DNA from 2 places in the Shewanella sp. DW31 genome. Region 2 is predicted to be linked to the other one. Evidence: predicted binding sites of a transcription regulator. Region 2 holds the regulator's gene; the other holds the start of a gene.
The links. The regulator sigma-54, encoded in region 2, starts transcription at its own class of promoters, with help from an activator protein. The targets are predictions, from matches to a motif close to GTTGGCACGNNNNTNGNNT.
Positions count from the first base shown of each region.

Region 1: a site for sigma-54 is predicted at 2,049-2,067, ahead of GWI56_RS08150 (flagellar assembly protein FlgT). Genes of this name have one in related genera too.

Region 1 covers NZ_JADWMP020000007.1:97,775-104,572, forward strand. Annotated here, with positions in the region: gene flgM (flagellar biosynthesis anti-sigma factor FlgM) at 1-230, shown strand, start outside; gene GWI56_RS08135 (flagellar protein FlgN) at 233-658, shown strand; gene GWI56_RS08140 (LPP20 family lipoprotein) at 786-1,238, opposite strand; gene GWI56_RS08145 (FlgO family outer membrane protein) at 1,235-1,867, opposite strand; gene GWI56_RS08150 (flagellar assembly protein FlgT) at 2,148-3,314, shown strand; tRNA gene GWI56_RS08155 (tRNA-Arg) at 3,370-3,445, shown strand; gene GWI56_RS08160 (6-hydroxymethylpterin diphosphokinase MptE-like protein) at 3,497-4,786, shown strand; gene GWI56_RS08165 (hypothetical protein) at 4,783-5,043, shown strand; gene GWI56_RS08170 (ketoacyl-ACP synthase III) at 5,073-6,095, opposite strand; gene GWI56_RS08175 (ketoacyl-ACP synthase III) at 6,231-6,798, shown strand, end outside.
Region 2 covers NZ_JADWMP020000027.1:13,474-20,271, reverse strand. Annotated here, with positions in the region: gene GWI56_RS18810 (KpsF/GutQ family sugar-phosphate isomerase) at 367-1,344, shown strand; gene kdsC (3-deoxy-manno-octulosonate-8-phosphatase KdsC) at 1,344-1,895, shown strand; gene lptC (LPS export ABC transporter periplasmic protein LptC) at 1,892-2,452, shown strand; gene lptA (lipopolysaccharide transport periplasmic protein LptA) at 2,439-2,993, shown strand; gene lptB (LPS export ABC transporter ATP-binding protein) at 2,990-3,721, shown strand; gene GWI56_RS18785 (RNA polymerase factor sigma-54) at 3,829-5,307, shown strand; gene hpf (ribosome hibernation promoting factor) at 5,336-5,623, shown strand; gene ptsN (PTS IIA-like nitrogen regulatory protein PtsN) at 5,626-6,069, shown strand; gene rapZ (RNase adapter RapZ) at 6,066-6,798, shown strand, end outside.

The DNA.
Region 1 (6,798 bases), on a different contig from region 2:
CTACAAAATCGACAACACCACAGAGAAGCGATTCAGTGGTCATTACGGCCCAGGCACAACAACTTCAAGGAGCTCAGACTAAAATGGCTAGCCTTCCTGAAGTTGATCAAAAGAAAGTAGCAGAAATCAAACAAGCTATTGCCGAAGGTCGCTATAAAATTGACCCTGAAAAGTTGGCTGCCAATATTGCAAGTTTTGAAGCCGAACTTAATGACTTAAATAAAGAGTAACTATGACTGAAATAGCTAAACTGGTAGATCTACAACACGCCCATTTGGCTGTTCTTAAGCAAATCATACTCAAGGAAAAAGGCGCTTTGGTTGACCAAAACGCCGATTTACTGTTTTCCCTTGCTAACGAAAAATCGCAATGTCTGAAAGAACTAAAGACTAATGATGATATTCTGGCAAAACACAGTGATAAATCGCTACTCACTCAGCAAGTCGAACTCGTGCATAAAATGGCCGAGATCAAAGACGCATTGACTGAATGCAAAGAATTAAACGAACAAAATGCCAGTTTAATTGAGATGAATTTAGCGAGTTTAAATCGCTTTGCTCAAGCTTTACAAGCCAGCAGAAACGCCTCCAGCCTCACCTATAACGATAAAGGCAAGACCTCGACTATCTCAAGTTTAGGCAATGATTTAAAGGCCTAACAAGCGCATCACTCCCACTTAGCATTCCCTTTTCTAAGCTCTGATTAGATATTAATGTCTTGTACAAAAAGAAAAGCCGCGTAAATACGCGGCTCAATACATACTGTTGAACATACATTCAATAACGCTAGAAATACGTCACTTCCTTCACTCGTTGTGGACGGTTCTGTTGTTGATAAAGCGCCCAAACCTGTGAAAAATCAAGTTCTAACTCAGTGACATAATGCTCGCCTGCTGGATAACTCTTAACGACTCGTGCGCCGCGGATCACGCCAGAAACTGACGCTTTGACATTATCGTCCGTCAACATCCAATCACTGACACTGCTGTTTGCCGTTATTTTCTGCCCATAAACTTGTTCCGCTAATTCACGATAAGCCACAATTTTTGATGCCTGCATAGCCATCAACACTCTTTGTGATTGCTCTTTAGCCGGTTGAGTCGCTAACGGCGCATATCCTATAGCCGTTAACTTAGGAAAACTCGGCGGCGGCACATCTTCCCATTGCACATATCTATCTTTAGCAGCGCAGCCAGTTAGCATTAGCCCCGTGATAAGTAATAAAAGGTAGTGTTTCATTTTCCATCTCCTAAGACACGTACTTCATTCATGCCCGGACTCGCCTGACGATATAAGATGCCATTTTGTGACACAATTTGCTCCGAAGGCTGCATGTAGTTTGACAACTCTTTTTGAGTCACAAAAGTTTGAGATGCCGATACCACGCGATTGTTACTAATGTTCACAATCCGAGTATTGATCGCCATACCATTGGTTACTACGCTCATAGTCGAAACGACAAGATGCTCAACAGGAAGATCTTTCGACAATTTTTGCCAATCTCGCGTCAAAATAAAATCCCCTTCAGATGTGACTCTCAAGCCATCAGCTAAGTTTAAATCCACCACATTAAACTGAAAACTATGGAGCGACGTCATTAATCCTTGCTGTAACTGTTGTGCTAACGCATTAGTGCCATTCAAATCGTCCACTAATACTGGTGTTGCAACTACGATAGGTTGATCAGAACGCAAAGCATCATTTTGCTTAACGAGCTCAGTCACTATTCGCTGCGCTAAATGGTTAATCACTGCCGTTGGCGGCAACCCATTGCCATCCACTAAACTCGGTTTGGGCGGTGTAACCGGTTTAGCTACACATCCACCTAACATTATCAATGTTAAGGGAATAATCACACGCTTTAGCATTGGATTTACCTCATCTATGGGTGCATTGGCAGTCAAGTGACTCACTTTCTAAGCTTCAAATTTTTAATGAGTAACAAAAACCAGCAATCTTTGGACCAATATTAACCTCAGTCCGACAATATTCTTCTATTACGCAGTATATCGACTGTAACACTGGAAACTTTATCAAAAGTTCTCATACTCAGGCACGAAATTTGCTTTATTGACATATTAGATTAAGAGTCAGAAAACTGGCTCGATTGGTAATATCGCCATTAGCTTAGCGATAAGGATTGAATTGATGCACATACCAGGTTCAGCTTCGCTCATCATTTTGAGCCTTTTACTACTTTCTTTGCCCACCAGAGCCGAATGGATAGAAGCCAGCGGAGAAGCAACTATTATCAATGGTAATACAGCTCAAGCAAGGGAAGAAGCAATTAATCAAGCAGTTAGCTATGCGACATTAAGCACAGGTATTCAAATCTCCAGTGAGCAACAAACCTCTAATGGTAACCTCACACAAAATAACTTTGCGATAAATCGCAACGCCCAAGCCATAAACATTCAACTCGTTAGTGAACAAATTCAGGGAAATAAAATATATGTATCCCTACGCCTCGATCTAAATGATGATCCAACACAACAGTGTCCTAATGGCCAATTAAAGGCCGCTATTTTAATACCTCAAACACAAATAAAAGATCGTTCTCAGCTTAGATATGGACAACTTTCAGGCTTTGAAGAGGTCATTTCAGAGGCGTTAGGGAACACTATAGAAGATTACTCTTCAACTGGCTTTAGTCACATCCATGCTAACGAGCGACTCGATATTGAACAAGACCTAGTGGATATTCGCGGTTATAGACTCCCAAGCTGGCTCAGTGAAATTACCGACAGCCAATATATTCTTCAACCGCAGATCATTGATATATCGATAGAGCCTGTACAACCCACCTTCTTAGGATTTTGGGATGAAGCTCCGCTAAGGCAATTTCAATTCAAACTCAGCCTCTATCATGGGATCAGTGGCGAAGAGGTTTGGAGCAAAAGCTACAGCACATCGGCCCCATGGGAATTCAAAGAACAGGCTATCATTGCTCCCAACAGTAATAGATTCTGGCGTTCCTCCTATGGAAAAAGTATTACTCAATTAATATTGCAAGCTACCCGAGATTTAGACAGCACACTTAATTGCAGGCCATTACTTGGCCAAGTCGTTAGCCGACAAGCAGACAGGATTATATTAAATCTAGGCCGTAAACATGGCATTCGTGTCGGTGATAAATTCCAAGTAGTATTACAACAAAACTTACCCGATAGACTCAATGAAATGCGCGCCGTCGCGACCAAAAGTCGTGCAACGGTAAAAATTGAGCAAGTAAGCGAAGAAAGCGCCACCGCAGTACTTGTAGACCAAAATGCCGCCTACAATGTACAGATAAACGACATAGCGCTTAAGATTTAAGCAACTAAATCATAAGCCTTTTAATCAAAGATAAAACCAGTATAATCACTGTCGTCTCTTCATAGCTCAACAGGATAGAGCAGCCGCCTCCTAAGCGGCCGATCGGGGTTCGAGTCCCTGTGGAGAGACCAGATAGTGACCTTGGTGATATCAAACTCCCAGAAATCTTCCGGAGAAACGGAATGACCGAGCTATTTGCGTCTAATCTCAATATTATCGTTAAGCGTTGGCCTATCGTAGCTGCTGCGGTCAAAAGCCAAACCATCAATGAATTAGATGCCCACCTTGTCAACGGTCGCAATCAAACTATCAGTGTTAATGGTATTCAGCTCAGTAGTCGTCATGACCGCATCGCCGAAGCACGGCTCTTTATCAGTACATTACCTGCAGATGCAACTCACGTAACCGTCTACGGTGTCGGTATGGGAGATGTACCAAGTTTACTTATCGATAATCCACAGTATCTTTCAATTGATGTTTGCATTTTAAATCTCAGCGTTTTTGCCCTCCTCATCAGTTACACAGATCAAAGCGAATGGTTAAGTCATCCGAATGTTAACTTAAAAGAACGCGCCGAGAGTAGGCTAGTGTTACCCTATGTTGGGATAACACCAGATTTAGTATTAACCAGTAATGAGAATGCAATCACTCGAGATTTACTGGTTTATGAGCTTAACCGTAATTTTGCGAATCAAAAACATCATATTGATGAAGTTTCATTAGCAAGATTAAATGCAAATATTCCAAACTTACTCAATGACCCCGATGCATCACTTCTGTTAAACACTCATCATAATGCTAACTGCGTAGTTATTGCATCTGGCCCAACACTTGAAGATCATTATCCCTATTTATTTGAGCTCACTCAAAAATCTAAATTCTCAAAACCACTTATTATTGCTGTAGATACGGCATTTAAGGCTTTATTCCAACATAATATAATACCTGACATTATTCTAAGTATTGATCCTAATATTAGGCCAGATCATTTCCCAATGGAACATACGAAAAATGTCATATTAGTTTATTTCCCCAAGATCAATCCTCAGATAATCGAACAATGGAAAGGTGCAAAATACAGTGCATACTCTACTAGTCACCTCTATGATGAGCTAGCAAATAAATATCCTAAGTTGAGACTATTTACTAATGGTAGTGTAGTCCATCCTGCAATCGATCTTGCTGTTTATTTAGGAGCATACCAAGTATCACTCTTTGGCTGTGACTTCTGCTATACTAATAATAAAACTCATGCATTTTGGCCTGATGGCCATTTAGGACCAAAAATCAAAAATGCCAAACATTGGTTAATTAACGGGCATGGCGAAAGAGTACCAACAGATTTAAACTTTAGGGGTTATTTACGTAGTCTTGAAAAATATATAAAACTTAAAAAAAATATCAAGTTTTACCAATCAAGTTTAAATGGGGCGAGAATACATGGTGCACAATACAAGGATTTCTCACAATGAAAGACCAAAAAAACCAACCACTTATAAGCTTATTAATTTCAGCAGCACATAAATTTCGGTTAGGAAAAGAGGCTGAAGGATCGGTACAATTTCGAGAGTGTATTAACCTGTTAGAGCCAATGCTTAACAATTCAATCAAAGAGAATGAAATGACTCTTTTTTTTCCAGCAATGTTAGCAGCTCAGGAACGCTTCGATTGGCTTTCACTTGCTGATTATTTGGAATTTGATATTCCATCCATTTTAAAAAACGACTAGATTAAAATAATTTAATTTTTTATTCTCTGTTAATCATCAATAGATAAATCCAGCAAATGACAAACAGTTAAATTATCAAGAGTCAAAGCAACACTCCCCCAAGACCAACCCACTCCAAATCCTGAAAGTAGTAACCTGTTATTTACTCTTGTTAAATCTTTAGAGAGACTTAAGCAAAGCGCTAGAGGAATTGATGCAGAGCTAGTATTGCCAACTTCACCCATTGATATAACTAATTGCTTATCTGTAAATCCCATTTTATCCCCTAAACGTTTCAACATCATTTCATTTGCTTGGTGCATAATACAAAAATCAACATCACTGATCTGCCAACCCTTTTCAACTAGACAATCATGCATGGACTTTGGAACTTCTCTTAAGGTAAATACAAAAACCTGCATTCCATCCATAAAAAGTTCTAGCTGAGAATTGGGATTCTTAGCTCCACCAAAAGGCTGAATCAAATAAGGAGCCCCAGACCCATCACTACCTAATGAAAAGACCATATCATCACAGCCTTCACTCTTCTCTATTGCAATGGCGCTAACAGCATCACCAAATAAAGGGGCAACGGTACGGTTTGACTCACTATATTGCTGACTTGTCGTATCACCAACAACTAATATTGCCTTATTTCTGTTCAAACTAGTTAATAATTGGGAAACTTGCCATAAGCCGTAAATAAAACCAGAACATCCTAAATTGACATCAAAAGCTAGAGTACTCTTGTCTAAACCGAGCAAATACTGCAGTTGAACTGCGTTTCCTGGTAAGGGGTAATCTGGCGTCTGAGTAACAAAAATGATCAATCCAACCTCATCACTCTCCCACTGCATTGTACTTATAAGCGACTGACATGCCTTTGCTCCTAACTCTAATGCTGTTTGTCCTGGATTCACGATACGTCTGGCATGTATTCCTGTTGAAGAAACAATACGAGCCATTTCTTGTGCTCCAACACTTGATAACAGATCTGCATTCACTTTTTCCAATGCAGGTAAAACAGACACAATGCCAGATATAGTGATATTTTTAACTCGAACTGTAGTCATCTTCTATCCTAAAATTTTCAGCTATAATTCGCGAAAGTGTATTGCACTCCAGATGAGTGCAATACACTTTCAAGCTATATTATTCAATGTTATAGTTAAAACCAATATTAATCATTAATTTCAACAAGGCTATTTATGGAAGCAGTGATAAAGTCAGTCAAAATTGCAGGAATGCAAGCTGCAGTTCCTCCCCACAGACACTCCTATGTTGAAACACCTGGTATTTTTACCCAAGAAGAAGCTGAAAAAATTTATTCAAGCACCGGCATACATAGCCGACGAATATTACCTTCACATTTATGTGCATCAGACATGTGTATTGCAGCAGCAGAAACCTTACTTCAAAGACTTAATTGGCCACCTGAAACTGTTGATGTACTGATCTATGTGTCTCAAGATTCTGATTATGCACTTCCAGCAACAGCATGTCTCATGCAGCATCGGCTTGGATTACCTCAATCAGCTGCTTGCTTAGATGTTAGCTTAGGGTGCTCTGGTTTTGTCTATGGTACATGGATAGCAAGTCAGTTACTTAATAGTTCAAATGGCAAGCGTGCTTTGGTGTTATGCGGTGATACATCCAGCCGTCATTTACTACCAGATGATCGTGGAACACTTCCTTTATTTGGTGATGCAGGAGTCGCAACAGCACTCGAGTATGATGAAAGCTGGCCAGATTCTTATGCTGTTTTTGGAACAGATG
Region 2 (6,798 bases):
AGAGTCGATACGCAATTGCGCAAAAGAGGCATCCCATGGGGTAATACCCGCTGCGATATGGGATAAATCCATTGAAATAAACGACAAAGACGATGATATTGCTCAAGACCTTCTGCCGCTAAACACGTTATTGTGCATGAATAGCTAACGCAGCTGGACTTGACGAGTCGGATCAATCGCTCTAGCCTGCCGCAATTGTTTTGCTATTTTCGGTAATTAACCACAGCAATACATAAGCTAAATTGTCTGAAAACAAACTAATACTTGGCAGAAAGCCTATTACATATCATCTTTATCGCGTACCAAATTGTGCTATTCCAATCCCATCAATGGGGCGACAAAGACAATGCAAAAAGAGAGATAGACATGGTAGACAAATCACAACTGCGCCAATGGGGTTGTAAAGTTATCGATATTGAAAAGTCAGCCCTAGACAATCTTTATCAATATGTTGATTCGGCTGAATTTGCAGAGGCTTGCGAGTTGATCCTCAACTGCACAGGCAAAGTGATTGTCATGGGAATGGGCAAATCGGGCCATATCGGCAATAAGATTTCAGCCACCCTCGCCAGCACAGGAACGCCCGCATTTTTTGTGCATCCGGGTGAAGCCAGCCACGGCGATCTGGGTGTATTGGCCGATAACGATGTGATTTTAGCGATTTCAAATTCTGGTGAGTCGAGCGAAATCCTCACCTTAATGCCGGTCATCCAACGTATGGGAGTACCTGTTATTGCAGTAACGGGTAAACCCGAATCGAATATGGCGCGATTATCTAAAGTGCATTTATGTATCGAAGTCCCAGAAGAGGCTTGCCCACTTGGACTAGCCCCAACGTCGAGCACTACCGCGACCTTAGTGATGGGCGATGCCATCGCCATTGCGCTACTACAAGCGAAAGGCTTTACCCGTGATGATTTTGCTATGTCCCATCCTGGCGGAGCTTTAGGACGCAAGTTATTGTTAAAAGTCTGCGATGTCATGCACAGCGGTGATGACTTACCGCTCGTTAACCACGATATTTGCATCACAGAAGCTCTGTACGAAATCTCCAAGAAAGGCTTAGGCATGACGGCGATTATTGATGATCAGCGCAAGCTGGTTGGTATCTTCACTGATGGTGATTTACGCCGCGTTATTGATGCAGAAGTGAATTTACGCACGACGCCCATTGCCGATGTGATGACCCGTAACTGCGTCACGATCACAGATAATGTGTTGGCCGCCCAAGCACTGCAAGTGATGGACTCAAAAAATATCAACGGATTAATTGTTATCGATAAAGATCGCCATCCTATTGGCGCTCTTAACATGCTCGATATGGTAAAAGCAGGAGTCATTTAATGCCACAGCAAGGATTTTACGGCCCAATCAGTGATGATGTGTGGCAACGCGCGCAAAAGATTAAACTGTTAATCTGTGACGTCGATGGGGTATTTTCCGACGGCCGTATTTACTTGAGTAATAGCGGCGAAGAGCTCAAAGCCTTCCATACCCGTGACGGTTATGGCGTGCGCTCACTCCTCACCAGCGGTTTCAACCTCGCCGTGATCACAGGACGTCAATCCAAAATCGTTGAAAACCGTATGACAGCCCTTGGTGTTACCCATATTTACCAAGGCGTAGACAATAAGTTCGAGCCCTATGAAGCATTGCTCGCACTTTATGGTGTCACCCCAGAAGAAGTGGCTTATATCGGTGATGATATTGTCGATCTACCCGTGATGAATGTTGTCGGTTTAGCGGTCAGTGTTGCTGACGGCCACCCCTATGTACGCCAACACGCCCATTTTGTGACTACGCTCAATGGTGGCCACGGTGCACTGCGTGAACTCACAGATCTGTTACTCCTAAGTCAAAATAAATTCACTTCGGCCCATGGAATGAGTATATGAGTCGTGTGACACTCGCGATTATCGCTTTTTTTGGAACCGCACTAGCGCTTTACTGGCAAGTGCAGAACAAACACAGCGGTGATTCCGATAACAGAGTAAAAGATCAAAATACCCCAGATTTCATCGTTGAAGATCTGCGCAGTGTTGAGTTCAATGAGCAAGGACTAGTGAATAGCCGTGTGACGGCGAAACACATGGAACATTATGATTCAACGAATCAAACTTTCTTTACTCAACCTGTTTATCTTGTTTATCCAGACCAAGGTAAAGCACAATGGCAACTCAGGGCAGATCAGGGCAAGCTAAACAAGGAAACTGGCAAGGTTGTATTAGAAAATAATGTTATTATCGATGCCATTAGCCCAGAAGAACCGATTCAGACCTTGTCCACCAGTTATCTGGAACTCGATCTCAACACTATGATAATGACCTCTGACCGTACCATTTACGTCACAGGGAAAGATTTTAATATTCAAGGCCAAGGCCTTTATGCCGACCTCAACGCGCAAGAAGTGCAATTGACCAGTCAGGTAGTAGGAACATATGAAGCAAAATAACGTATTACTTGCCAGCCTAATGCTAATTATGAGCATGAGTGCTTTCGCGAAAGTCGGCGACTTAAAGCAAGAAGTCACAATCAAAGCTGTGAGCCAAACTGCGGATATCAAAAACAACCAGATCATTTTCTTTGGTCCGGTTGAAGTGACCCAAGGCTCAATAAAAATCCAAGCAAATGAACTGCGTGCATTTTCCGCTGAAGGTGAAAATAGCAAAACTTTGGTCGCCACAGGCAACCCTGCTACATATAGCCAAATATTAGACGATGGCCGCCCTGCATCTGCCAGCGCGAAAGAAATTCGTTACGATATGGCAAGCCGCACCTTAACACTGAAAGGTATGGCGTCATTAGATCAAGCGGGTAGCCAAGTTACAGGCAATTTAATCCGCTATAACATGATTCAACAGAAATTGATGGCCGAGAGTACTGGCAGTGGTGACGATCGCGTAATCACTATTATTCAGCCTGAAAACTATCAAGATGATGCTAAATCAGACGCTCCGGCGGATAAACCTGTAAAAAAGCAGGACTCTAAATGACCCAAATCACCTTAAGAGCACAAAATCTGGCGAAAAGTTACAAGAGTCGCCAAGTGGTTAAAGACGTCAGTCTGACGGTAAAAACCGGTCAAGTCGTTGGCCTACTCGGTCCAAACGGTGCAGGTAAAACCACGACCTTTTACATGGTTGTCGGGCTAGTGAAGAGCGATAAGGGACATATCTTTATCGACGATGATGATTTAACCGCAGATCCTATGCATCTGCGTGCCCGCAAAGGCATAGGTTACTTACCGCAAGAAGCCAGTATCTTTCGTAAGCTAACTGTTCATGACAACATCATGGCCGTACTGCAAACTCGTAAAGAACTTAAAAACGAAGAACGAGAAGAAGAACTAGAACATCTGCTCGAAGAGTTTCATATCACCCACATCCGTGACAGCCAAGGCATGTCATTGTCGGGTGGCGAACGTCGTCGCGTCGAAATTGCGCGGGCTTTAGCCGCTAATCCTAAGTTCATTTTGCTCGATGAACCGTTTGCCGGCGTCGATCCTATTTCGGTTATCGACATCAAGAAGATTATCGAACAACTCAAAAGTCGCGGCCTTGGCGTACTGATCACAGACCATAATGTCCGCGAGACATTAGATGTATGTGAACATGCTTATATTGTGAGTCACGGAAACCTGATTGCCGAAGGAACTCCAGCAGAGATCTTAGACAATCAGCAAGTTAGGGCTGTGTACTTAGGTGAACAATTCAGGCTATAGTTAATCGAGCGAAGCCAATGGAGGCAATTTATACCGCCATTGGGCTTCACTCAAGATAATAATAAGCGACCTCATCCAACAATAATAACGTAGGGATCAGCGGTAACATGAAAGCGTCACTCCAGCTCAAACTGGGTCAACAGTTAACCATGACGCCACAACTACAACAGGCTATACGTCTGTTGCAACTGTCGTCATTAGAACTGCAGCAAGAGATCCAGCAAGCATTAGATTCTAATCCCCTTCTCGAGCTGGAAGAGGATCAATTCGACGCCACTAAAACCCCTGTAAACCAAACGCTATCCGATACGGATTTCAGTGAATCTAGCACTCTGCCACCAGAAAAAGACAGCTCCACCATAGATACGGCAGAGTCGCTAACCAAAGAATCCATGCCCGATGAGCTCCCCATGGACACCACATGGGATGAAGTGTTTACCGCCTCCCCAAACTCAGGCCCCGGCGGCAGTCGTGAAGACGATATGCCCTTCCAAGGCGAGACCAGTGAAGGTTTGTACGAACACTTAGAATGGCAAAAAAACCTCACGCCGTTTTCTGAAACCGATTTAGCCATTGCCACCGCCATTATTGATGCCATCGACGATCAGGGCTATCTCACCCAAAGCACTGAAGAAATTCTCGAAGCCATGGGCAATCCTGAAGTTGAGCTTGACGAAGTCGAAGCCGTACTCAAGCGTATTCAGCATTTTGATCCCATAGGCGTTGCCGCCCGCGATTTAAGTGAATGCCTGCTGATCCAACTGTCGCATTTCGCCGCTGATACTCCCAACCTAGAAAACGCCCGTATGCTGATCAAAGATCATTTAGATCTGATCGCCGCCCGTGATTTTAGGTTATTGATGCGTAAGACTAAATTAAAAGAAGATGAATTAAGGGATGGTATAGCACTTATCCAAACCCTCAATCCTCGCCCAGGTTTGTTGATCACGCCCAATAATGACGAATACGTTATCCCAGATGTGTCTGTGTCGAAGAAAAATGGCCGCTGGGTCGTTGAGCTTAATCCTGACTGCATGCCAAAAATCAATGTAAATCAACATTATGCTTCTATGGCACGCAGTACCAAAAACCAAGCCGATAGCCAATTTATTCGCGGCCATCTGCAAGAGGCTAAATGGTTTATTAAGAGCTTAGAAAGCCGTAACGATACTTTGCTTAAAGTTGCTAATTGCATAGTGCAATATCAGCAAGGTTTCTTTGAGTACGGTGAAGAAGCCATGAAACCTATGGTGCTTAACGATATTGCCGAAGCGGTAGAAATGCATGAGTCCACCATCTCACGGGTCACAACTCAAAAATACATGCATACCCCTAAGGGACTTTTTGAACTAAAATACTTCTTCTCTAGCCACGTCGGTACTGACGATGGTGGTGAGTGCTCATCCACAGCAATCAGAGCCTTTATAAAGAAACTGGTGGCAGCGGAAAACCAGAAAAAACCATTAAGCGATAGTAAGATGGCACAACTTCTGGCAGAACAAGGGATCAACGTAGCCCGCAGAACCATTGCGAAGTACCGAGAGGCTATGCTTATTCCACCTTCTAATCAGCGTAAAAGTTTATAACCTACAGTGGATATCGGAGGACGTTTCTATGCAAATAAACCTAAGTGGACACCATGTCGAAATTACCGAATCGTTACGTGCATATGTAGAAGAAAAGTTTTCAAAACTTGAACGCCATTTCGAACAGATCAATAATGTGCACGTTGTGCTCAATGTTGAGAAAATGCAACAGATTGCCGAAGCGAGAATAAACCTCATAGGTGGTGAAGTTTTTGCTACTTCAGAGCATGCTGACATGTATGCCGCTATAGACGCCCTGATTGACAAGCTTGACCGTCAGGTTATTAAACACAAAGAGAAGTTAACAAAACACTAATAATGGAACTTTGTACCATACTGCGGCCGGAGTGCACTACCTGCGCCACTCCGGGCAGCAAGAAAAAGGTACTGGAACTCATCAGCGACTTAGTCGCTGCCCAGTACCCGACCCTCTCATCTCAAGAGATATTCGAAAGCCTAGTGGCGCGCGAAAAGATGGGGAGCACAGGTATAGGTAACGGCATCGCCATTCCACATGGTCGACTAGCCGATATAGATCAGCCCATTGCCATACTAATTAAGTGTGAAGAGCCGATAGCATTTGATGCTATCGATAAGCAACCTGTTGATATTTTATTTGCACTACTGGTGCCTGCAGACCAATGTCAGCAGCACTTAAGTACCTTGTCTTGCATGGCCGAAAAGCTGAGCGACAAGCAAATATTAAAGCAATTACGCAAGACGCATGATGAAACGGAACTCTATCAGGTAATCACTGGATGAAACTGGTCATAGTGTCGGGCCGCTCAGGCTCAGGCAAATCTGTCGCCCTTAGGGTACTCGAAGATCTCGGCTATTATTGTGTCGATAACCTTCCCTTGCCATTGATTGGCAGTTTGCTTGAGCAACTCAAGGGCAGTAACGATCTCGTCGCCATCAGTGTCGACGTGCGTAACATGCCTGAGCAGGATAAGGTCTTAGTAAAACAACTCGCTAGCCTACCTCCAGATACTGAGTTAACGAGCTTCTTCCTTAACTCCAGCGATAAAATTCTGCTCAAGCGTTACAGCGAAACCCGCCGTTTGCATCCTTTGTCGAAGAGCCGAGTCTCTTTGCAAGAAGCGATAAAGCTGGAGGGGAAACTGCTCGAGCCTATGTCAAAACTGGTCGATCACTACATAGATACGTCGAATTTGAATATCTATGATTTAAGCGACCAAGTCAGACAAATTCTCCTTGGTAGTGTCGATAAAGAACTCGTGATCAACTTCGAGTCCTTTGGCTTTAAGCACGGAATGCCCACCGAAGCCGACTTTATGTTCGATGTGCGCTTCCTGCCCAATCCCCACTGGGAGTTGGCGCTGCGGCCATTGACTGGCTTAGATGAACCCGTAGCTGAGTTCTTAAATCGTCAACCACTGGTTAATAAGTTCATCTGGCAAATCGAAAACTTACTGGAGACTTGGCTGCCGCACCTCGAGCGTAACAATCGCAGTTATTTAACTGTGGCCA